3 linked regions of the Rhodopseudomonas boonkerdii genome follow. Each later gene encodes a partner of the first gene's protein in a complex. Links are inferred from orthologs where the notes say so. Each region holds a gene or a part of one and is shown in the gene's direction. Other genes may lie near its edges.

Evidence for each region.
Region 2: the proteins of dnaN (region 1) and dinB are in contact, whole or in part, in a solved structure (PDB 1OK7), measured with the Escherichia coli proteins. The link is inferred for Rhodopseudomonas boonkerdii from one-to-one orthologs.
Region 3: the proteins of dnaN (region 1) and E0H22_RS23180 are in contact, whole or in part, in a cryo-EM structure (PDB 8GIZ), measured with the Escherichia coli proteins. The link is inferred for Rhodopseudomonas boonkerdii from one-to-one orthologs.

What each region holds. Positions count from the first base shown.
Region 1 is NZ_CP036537.1:756-3,816, forward strand. Bases 44-2,950 are described here. They hold dnaN (DNA polymerase III subunit beta), read left to right. Parts: upstream 44-891; coding sequence 892-2,010; downstream 2,011-2,950. Other genes in these bases: dnaA (chromosomal replication initiator protein DnaA), read left to right, coding at 44-676; recF (DNA replication/repair protein RecF), read left to right, coding at 2,207-2,950. In the rest of the region: more of dnaA, read left to right, coding at 1-43; more of recF, read left to right, coding at 2,951-3,061. UniProt on the Escherichia coli protein: Confers DNA tethering and processivity to DNA polymerases and other proteins. Acts as a clamp, forming a ring around DNA (a reaction catalyzed by the clamp-loading complex) which diffuses in an ATP-independent manner freely and bidirectionally along dsDNA.
Region 2 is NZ_CP036537.1:3,397,332-3,400,485, forward strand. What follows is about bases 71-3,070. They hold dinB (DNA polymerase IV), read left to right. Parts: upstream 71-1,015; coding sequence 1,016-2,125; downstream 2,126-3,070. Other genes in these bases: E0H22_RS15480 (SOS response-associated peptidase), read left to right, coding at 71-778; E0H22_RS15485 (hypothetical protein), read left to right, coding at 768-1,037; E0H22_RS15495 (2'-5' RNA ligase family protein), read left to right, coding at 2,128-2,637; E0H22_RS15500 (DUF2934 domain-containing protein), read right to left, coding at 2,662-2,874; E0H22_RS26060 (MarR family winged helix-turn-helix transcriptional regulator), read right to left, coding at 2,970-3,070. In the rest of the region: more of E0H22_RS15480, read left to right, coding at 56-70; more of E0H22_RS26060, read right to left, coding at 3,071-3,154. UniProt on the Escherichia coli protein: Poorly processive, error-prone DNA polymerase involved in translesion repair and untargeted mutagenesis. Copies undamaged DNA at stalled replication forks, which arise in vivo from mismatched or misaligned primer ends.
Region 3 is NZ_CP036537.1:5,048,693-5,051,750, reverse strand. What follows is about bases 28-2,931. They hold E0H22_RS23180 (DNA polymerase III subunit gamma/tau), read left to right. Parts: upstream 28-497; coding sequence 498-2,366; downstream 2,367-2,931. Other genes in these bases: recR (recombination mediator RecR), read left to right, coding at 2,770-2,931; E0H22_RS23175 (YbaB/EbfC family nucleoid-associated protein), read left to right, coding at 2,434-2,754; E0H22_RS23190 (HIT domain-containing protein), read right to left, coding at 28-92. Outside these bases: more of E0H22_RS23190, read right to left, coding at 1-27; more of recR, read left to right, coding at 2,932-3,058. UniProt on the Escherichia coli protein: Part of the beta sliding clamp loading complex, which hydrolyzes ATP to load the beta clamp onto primed DNA to form the DNA replication pre-initiation complex.

The sequences.
Region 1 (3,061 bases):
GTTTTGTCATACGCTGAATGCACTGATCGATGCCGGGCGCCAGGTGGTGATCGCCGCCGACCGGCCGCCGTCGGATCTGGAAAGCCTCGATGAACGTGTGCGCTCGCGCCTCGCCGGCGGTCTCGTCGTCGAAATGAGCACGCTTGGCGAGGAACTGCGCCTGGGCATTCTGAAATCGCGCGTCGCGGCAGCGCGTGTGCATCACGCCTCGTTCGACGTACCGGAAGCGGTGCTGGAATATCTCGCGCGCAGCATCACCCACAATGGCCGCGATCTCGAAGGCGCGATCAATCGCCTGCTCGCCCATTCGAAGCTGAATGCCACGGCGGTGACGCTGGAAATGGCCGAGCGGGAAGTGCGCGATCTCATTCGCCCGATGGAGCCGAAGCGCATCAAGATCGAGGATATCCAGCGCGTCGTAGCGCGGCAGTATAATGTCAGCCGCTCGGATCTTCTGTCCTCGCGTCGCACCGCCAATGTGGTGCGCCCGCGCCAGGTGGCGATGTATCTGGCCAAGACGCTGACCCTGCGTTCGCTGCCGGAAATCGGCCGCCGCTTTGGTGGCCGCGATCACACCACCGTGCTGCACGCCGTTCGCAAGATCGAGGCGCTCGTCGGCAAGGACACAACGCTGCAGGACGAGGTCGAGAGCCTGAAACGGCAGCTGGCGGAGTAGCCGCTTGAGGATCGTAGCCCGGACGGAACGCCATGAAATCCGGGCTACGCATGCGCATGGGGAATGACGACACCCGTGTGACCATAAACGTGGGGAGGTGCACAGCAATTCATCCCCAAATCTCTTGCACTTCCCGCGCTTTACCGTCACCTTGCGGTCCCCGCGGCGCTCTTCCGGCTGCCCGGAACTCCCATCGGTAATCGGGCGGATTTACTATGAAGGTCACGGTCGAACGCGCGCAGCTCCTCAAGTCGCTCAGCCACGTCCATCGTGTGGTTGAGCGCCGGAACACGATTCCGATCCTCGGCAACGTACTGATCCGTGCCGAAAATGCCCGCCTTTCGCTCAAGGCCACCGACCTCGATCTCGAAGTCACCGAGACGCTCGCTGCCGAAACCGGCACGGCTGGCTCCACCACCGTTCCCGCCCACATGTTCTACGACATCGTCCGCAAGCTGCCGGATGGTTCGCAGATCGTGCTCGAGGCCGACGGCGATCGCTCGGTCATGGCCATTCGCGCCGGCCGCTCGCGTTTCACGCTGCAGACGCTGCCGGAGAATGATTTTCCGGATCTGGCAGCGGGCGAAATGACGCACTCGTTCGCGCTGCCGGCCGCCGACATCAAACGCTTGATCGACCGCACCCAATTCGCGATTTCGACGGAAGAGACCCGCTATTACCTGAATGGCATCTATCTCCACGCCGCAGGCACAGACGCCGCAGCGACTCTGCGCGGCGTCGCCACCGACGGCCACCGTCTGGCGCAGATCGACCTCAAGCAGCCGAAAGGTGCCGAGGGCATGCCGGGCGTGATCGTGCCACGCAAGACCGTCGGCGAAGTGCAGCGCCTAATCGAGGACACCGAAGCCGAGATCACCGTTGAACTGTCGCAGGGCAAGATCCGCTTCACCCTTGGCAATGTGGTGCTGACCTCGAAACTGATCGACGGCACATTCCCTGATTATGGCCGCGTAATCCCGCAGAACAACGACAAGGAACTGGTGATCGACAAGAAGGATTTCGAGAATGCGGTGGACCGCGTCTCGACGATCTCCAGCGAACGGGGCCGCGCCGTGAAGCTGGCGCTGTCGGCCGGAAAGCTGGTCCTGTCCGTCACCAATCCGGATTCGGGCAGTGCAACGGAAGAGCTCGAGGTTGAATATGCCTCGGACGCGCTCGATATCGGCTTCAACTCGCGCTACCTGCTGGACATCGCCGCGCAGATCGAAGGCGAAGTCGCCGTGTTGCGGCTGGCAGACCCGGGTTCGCCCACGCTGGTCCAGGACAAGGACAATAAGGGCGCGCTGTATGTGCTGATGCCGATGCGGGTGTGACGCTGCGCAAAGAGAATGCTGTTGTCGTCACCCGGTCGTGCGCGCAATACGCGCCGGGATCGGGATGACCCAGTAAACATTGACAACTCTGCGGTACACCGGCTCCGGCGTTTGCTGGATCGCCCGGACCAGCCGGGCGATGGCAGGACGAGCTTGGGGCTCACAGATCCATTTGCACTGAGTCCCATCATTACCCATGACCGCCTCCCGTATCCATCGCCTCTCCCTCGCCAATTTCCGCTCCTATCGCGCGGCGTCGCTGGAGACGTCGGCGGACATGGTGGCGCTGGTCGGCCCCAATGGCGCCGGCAAGACCAATTGCATCGAGGCGATCTCGTTTCTTTCACCCGGCCGCGGACTGCGACGCGCCACACTGGAAGATGTCGCCAACAAGGACGGTGACGGCTCGTGGGCCGTTTCGGCGACGGTTGAGGGCGAAGTGGGCCTCGCGACCCTTGGAACGGGCATCGATCCCCCGATCGAAGGCGTATCAAACTCCCGGCGCTGCCGGATCGACCGTGAGCCGGTGGGCTCAGCGGCCGCGTTCGGCGACCACCTGCGCATGGTGTGGCTGACACCGGCAATGGACCAGTTGTTCATGGGCGCCGCCTCGGAACGGCGGCGCTTCTTCGACCGGCTGGTACTGGCCATCGACAAGGATCACAGCAGCCGCGTCTCCGCACTGGAACGCAGCCTGCGTTCGCGCAATCGCCTGCTCGAGGAGCGCAGCAACGACGGACATTGGCTCGACGCGGTCGAGCGCGAGACGGCAGAACTCGCAGTGGCTGTAGCGGCGATGCGCAGCGAGACGGTAACGCGGCTTGCCGCAATGCTGCATGCTCGCGGGGAAGCGTCCGCCTTCCCGTCGGCAATCGTTTCACTCGACGGATGGATGGAGCAGGCGCTTCGCAGCGAGCCGGCAACAGCGGTAGAAGATCGCTACCGCGCCGTTCTGCGCGATAACCGCCCGCGCGATGCCGCCGCCGGCCGCACACTGGACGGTCCGCATCTCACCGACCTGCAGGTAATCTACGCACCGAAAAACATGCCG
Region 2 (3,154 bases), 3.4 Mb from region 1 along the record:
AGCCACCCTGTTGCAGCTCGCACCGCGCCCCCGCCATCCATCGACGGATCCATGAATGTGTAACCTGTACTCGATGACCAAGAACCAGGCGGCCATCCGTCAGCTCGTCGCGGTCACGAAGGATGCGACCGGCAACTTACCGCCGCTGCCAGGCATCTTTCCCGACAAGATGGCTCCAATCGTGCGGAATGCCGATGGCGGTCGCGAGCTCGCGATGCTGCGCTGGGGCATGCCATCGTCATCGCAGGCGATCTTCAAGAAGGCGACCACGCGTGCCGAGAAGCTGGCGGCCAAGGGAAAGCAGTACGATTTCAAGGAGCTGCTGCGGCTGGAGCCCGACAAGGGCACGACCAACATCCGGAACACAACGAGCAAACACTGGAAGCGCTGGTTCGGCGTCGAGCACCGCTGCATCGTGCCGTTCTCGTCCTTCAGCGAGTTCAACAAGGATGCCGGGGGCGACATCTGGTTCGCGCTCGACGAGAGCCGCCCTCTCGTCTGCTTCGCCGGCCTCTGGACGAACTGGACATCGGTCCGGATCATCAAGGAAGGCGAGACGACCAACGACATATTCGCATTCCTGACGACGGACGCTAATGCCGAGGTGCATGCCGTTCATCCCAAAGCGATGCCCGTCATCCTCACCAAACCCGAGGAAGTCGACGTCTGGATGCGAGCCCCCTGGGACGAAGCCAAGGATCTGCAACGCAAGCTTCCCGATGGGTCACTCCAGATCGTGGCGCGGGGACAGAAGAAGGATGGGAGCGATGCGAATTAAGTGGATTGCCTTGCTCGCCTTGATCATGCCGACCGTCGTTGCGGCTCAGGACATCACGCAGCGTCCGGTACGCACCGAGAAGATCACCGGGACAACAACAGGCGTCGGACTCTACGAAGTGGCACCGGACGGTACCGTCCTCATCGATTGGCGCGCCGTCGAGGCGACCGCTGAAGGGCCGACCGATCGCACGCTGACGCCGGTCGCACAAATGATGCTGGCCATCCGGGACGGCAAATGGAAGCCGATGTCCCGTTGAATCAGGAAGGGCCTGCCGCAGCGCGCCAGCGCAAGATCATCCACATCGACATGGATGCCTTCTACGCGTCGGTTGAACAACGCGATAATCCGGAACTGCGGGACAAGCCCGTCGCGGTCGGCGGCTCCCGGGAACGCGGTGTCGTGGCGGCCGCGAGCTATGAAGCCCGCAGGTTCGGTGTCCGGTCGGCCATGCCGTCCGTGACCGCCAAGCGTCAGTGTCCGGATTTGATCTTCGTGAAGCCCCGCTTCGAAGTCTATAAGGCTATCAGCCAGCAGATCCGCGAGATCTTCGCCGAGCACACGCCGATCATCGAGCCGCTTTCGCTCGATGAGGCCTATCTCGACGTCACGGAGAACCTGCAGTCAATTCCGCTCGCCCGCGACATCGCCTTGGCGATCCGAGCGAAGATCAAGACGGAGACCGGGCTGAACGCCTCGGCCGGCATCAGCTACAATAAGTTCTTGGCCAAGCTCGCGTCCGACCATCGCAAGCCGAACGGACAGTATGTGATATCTCCGGAGATGGGACCGGCATTCGTCGAGACGCTCCCCGTCGGTAAATTCCATGGCATCGGTCCGGCGACCGCCGCCAAGTTCAATGCACTCGGCATCCGGACCGGCCTCGACATCCGCAATCAGACGCTGGCCTTCCTCGAAGCAAACTTCGGTAAGTCGGGCACATACTACTATTGGATCTCGCGGGGCATCGACGAGCGCCCCGTCCGCGCGAACCGCATCCGCAAATCGGTCGGTGCCGAGAACACGTTCTTCGAGGACCTGAACGATTTCGCAACCATGGCGACCGCCTTGACGCCACTCGTCGACAAGGTCTCGCGGCACTGCGAGACGACCGGCAACCGAGGCAGGACGGTGACGCTGAAAATCAAGTTCTTCGATTTCGAGATCATGTCGCGGAGCCGCTCTACCGAAGTCCCGGTCGGCACCCGCGACGATCTAAACCGGGCAGCGATTCAGTTGCTGAAGAGCGTCATGCCGCTGCCGAAGCCCGTCCGCCTGCTCGGCGTTTCGCTCTCGTCGCTGCAGCGGAACGATGACGAAGCCGAACAACTCGGATTGCAGATCTAGCGATGACCGATAGCACCGCCCCTATTTTCATCCTCACCGCCGAGCTGGACGCCGAAAGCTTCGCCTGGCTGGATGGCCTGCGACGAGCGCACTTTCCAGCGGAGCGGAACTTCCTGTCCGCTCATCTCACGATGTTTCATCGTTTGTCGCCGCTGCACATCGAGCGCCTATTGGCGATCCCGCTTCCGTCGGGTCCGATGAAGATCGCGTTCACCGGCGTCACTTTCCTTGGCTTCGGCAGCGCGATACGAGCCACCTCGGGCGAACTAGAGCGATTACGCGAAGAGTTGAAGGATGGCATGGGCGACGAATTTTCGCGTCAGGACGCACAACGCTGGTCACCCCACGTCACGGTCCAAAACAAGGTGCCGCCGGAAGAGGCCCGCGGCCTGTTCAGGACGCTCGACGACACGTTCACCCCACGCGACGGTGAAGCGCTCGGCTTGCTTGTCTGGGAGTATCGTGGTGGCCCTTGGAATCTGTCACATCGTCTTCCGTTCGCGCACCGGTAGGACACATGCTTAGCGACGGCAGCCTCAGGCGACTTTACGTTTGCGGGTCGAAGCCGCCTTCGCGCGAGATGGTTTCTTCGGAGTAGCGGGTTTCACGCTGGCGATCTGCCCCAGAGACTCGGCGATCAGTGCGCGTTGAGCGTTCAGCCAGAAGGCCTCAGAGCTACCGTCGGGACGGCCGGCATCATTCCACATGTGATAGGCGCGAACCCGGATAGCTTCTTCCATGTTCAACATCGACAACTCCTACTGCAACGCGCGAACGATGGATCGCCCCGATTAACAAACACCTACTGCGCAAATGAAACTTGGATGACCTGTCGCGTGCCCCCTCACGCGGGCCGATCCGACGATCGCAGGCAATTCTGGCGCATAATTCCCATGACCTTGCGGAAAGACGACACCTCTTCCGCTGTCGCCCCTCGGAAGATCAATTCGTCCGCAGCTCTACGCGTCGGGTCGCTCCGTAGTGCCAGCTCCCTGCCTCGTCGAGTGAGCGCGATCATCCTCCCGCGCA
Region 3 (3,058 bases), 5.0 Mb from region 1 along the record:
ACGACCAGCACGCGGCTGAGGGGTAGGTCGCCGATGTCGATGGTGTCTTGCTGGAGCTGTTTGTGCAGCTCGAAGGGGGGCGTGGTGGCCATTCGGACTCTCGATTTTTGGCGCGCAGCGTCGCAGGAACTGGCCGCGCGGACAACTCCGTGGTGCCTGCTTTTGCGAGGATGTGCCACGATTTCTTGCGGCAACACGGTGGCAAATCCTGTGGCAGACCGGAGGCGTGCGTCACGCTTGCTTTCCGGCCCGTTTGGCCCCAAATAGGCAGTGGGAGATTGGCGGTGGACGAGCCACTCGCCAACCGGGTCAGGTCCGGAAGGAAGCAGCCCTAACGAGATCCGGATCGGGTCGCTCGTCAGTCTCCTACCTCGTTCTATCGGGCACAATCAGCGCCAGCGGCGGGAACATCGGTTCCCTTTGCCTTTATCTTGGCCCGGCTGATGGTCCGATGTTCCGCAAGCCGGCACCTGAGACAACAGATTGCGGATTTCTTGATGACCGATGCCGGCATGCCCTCTTCCAATGACGACGCCCAAGCCGGCTTTGCGATGAATTCTGCCGCAACGTCAACGCCTTACCGAGTTCTTGCGCGAAAGTACCGGCCGGGGAATTTCGACGACCTGATCGGCCAGGAAGCTCTGGTCCGCACCGTGTCCAATGCTTTCGAGACCGGCCGCATCCCGCAGGCCTGGATTCTCACTGGTGTCCGTGGGGTCGGTAAGACGACCACGGCGCGCATTCTGGCGCGGGCGCTGAATTACGAGATGGCCGATGGTTCGGTGAAGGGGCCGACCATCCAGATGCCGAGTCATGGCGTGCATTGTAAAGCTATCATGGAAAGCCGTCATATCGACGTGCTGGAAATGGACGCCGCCTCGCATACCGGCGTCGATGACGTTCGCGCGATCAATGACAGCGTGCGTTATGCGCCGACATCTGCGCGTTACAAGGTCTACATCATCGACGAAGTCCACATGCTGTCGACGGCGGCCTTCAACGCGTTTCTGAAAACGCTGGAGGAGCCGCCGGAGCACGCCAAGTTCGTTTTCGCCACCACAGAAATCCGCAAGGTGCCGATCACGGTGTTGTCGCGCTGCCAGCGCTTCGACCTGCGCCGTGTCGATGCCGACGTGCTGATGCAGCACCTGTCGACTATTGCCGGCAAGGAAGGCGTCGAGGTCGAACCTGAAGCGCTTGGTATTATCGCGCGGGCGGCCGAAGGCTCGGTGCGCGATTCACTGTCGCTGTTCGATCAGGCGATCGCCCATGCCGCCGGTCTCGTGAAGGCCGACGCGGTTCGGCAGATGCTCGGCCTCGCCGATCGCACCCGCGTCATCGACCTGTTCGACTCGCTGGCGCGCGGTGATATCGCGGCGGCGTTCAAGGAATTCCGCGAGCAGTACGATGTCGGCGCGGATCCGGTCGTAGTGCTGAGCGATCTCGCCGAGTTCGTCAATTTCGTCACCCGCGTGAAGATCGTGCCTGCGACGGCCGACAACGTGGCCTTCGGCGAGACCGAGCGCCTGCGTGCGCGCGACTTTGCGTCGAAACTCTCGATGCGCGTGCTGTCGCGGATGTGGCAGATGCTGCTCAAGGGCATCACCGAAGTGCAAGGCGCGACGCGTCCTGCTGCCGCAGCCGAGATGGTGCTGGTGCGCATCGCCTATGTCGCCGATCTGCCGACACCCGATGAAGCCATCCGCATGATCGAGCAGGGCGGCGGCTCGTCGCCGGTCATCGGCAATGGCGGCGGCCGTGCTGCGCCGATGCTGAATGCGCCGTCCGCTCAATCCTCCGTGCAGATGCCCTCGGCATCATCGCCGCCCTCCGCGCCGACCATGAGCGCGCCGCGTGGTCCGGTGATGCAGCGAGGGAGTGCCGAGCCGTCGCCGCGGCCCCAGGTCGGGATGGCGGAGGCGCAGCCGGCGACTGTCCTGAAAATTGCAACCTTCCCTGAATTGGTCGCATTGGCCGGGCAAAAGCGCGATCTGATGGTGAAGGCGGCGCTGGAATCCGACGTCCGTCTCGTGCGCATCGAGGATGGCCGGCTCGAACTGTCGATGGAGCGCACGGCCGCGCGTTCGCTGATCAACGACCTCTCGCGCAAGCTGGAAATGTGGACCGGCCGGCGCTGGGCTGTGATCGTCTCCAATGCGCAGGGCGCGGCGACGATCCGTGAGCAGCAGCAGGAACTGAAGGACGAGCGCTATCGCGCCGCCGCGGCCGATCCGCGGGTGCAGGCGGTGCTGGCGAAATTCCCCGGCGCCAAGATGGAAGTCACCATGCTGGCGCCCGAAGTGCCGGATGGCGACGGCAGCGATCTGATCATCGATGACGGCGCCGATCCCGGCGACGACGATTAAGAGCATGATCCCGAAAAGTGGACACCGGTTTTCGGGACCATGCGCACGCAACGATAAAGGACGATCCATGGCTGACTTTCTCGGCATGATGAAGCAGGCGGCGCAGCTGCAGTCGAAGATGAAGGCGATGCAGGAAGAGCTCGACCATGTGGAGGTCGAGGGCATGTCCGGCGGAGGTCTCGTCTCGGTGCGCATGACGGCGAAGACCGAAGTGAAGGCCGTGAAGATCGACCCGTCGCTGGTGAAGCCGGAAGACGTCGAGATCCTCGAGGATCTGCTGGTCACCGCGCTCGGCGATGCCCGCCGCAAGGCGGAAGCCGCCATGCAGGAGAAGATGCAGTCGCTCACCGGCGGCCTCGGCCTGCCGCCGGGGCTGGGCCTCGGCTAAAGGCCCCGAACTGACATGGCCTCCGTTGCCGGACCTGAAATCGAGCGCTTGATTCAGTTGCTTGCGCGGCTGCCCGGACTCGGCCCGCGCTCGGCTCGGCGCGCGGCGCTGCATCTGATCAAGAAGCGCGATGCGCTGATGACGCCGCTGGCCGGCGCGCTGCAGCTGGCAATCGACCGTGTGCAGGTCTGCCAGGTGTGCAGCAATATCGATACGGTGAATCCGTGCACGATCTGCACGGACGCACGGCGCGATCCCTCGACCATCGTGGTCGTCGCCGATGTCGCCGATCTGTGGGCACTGG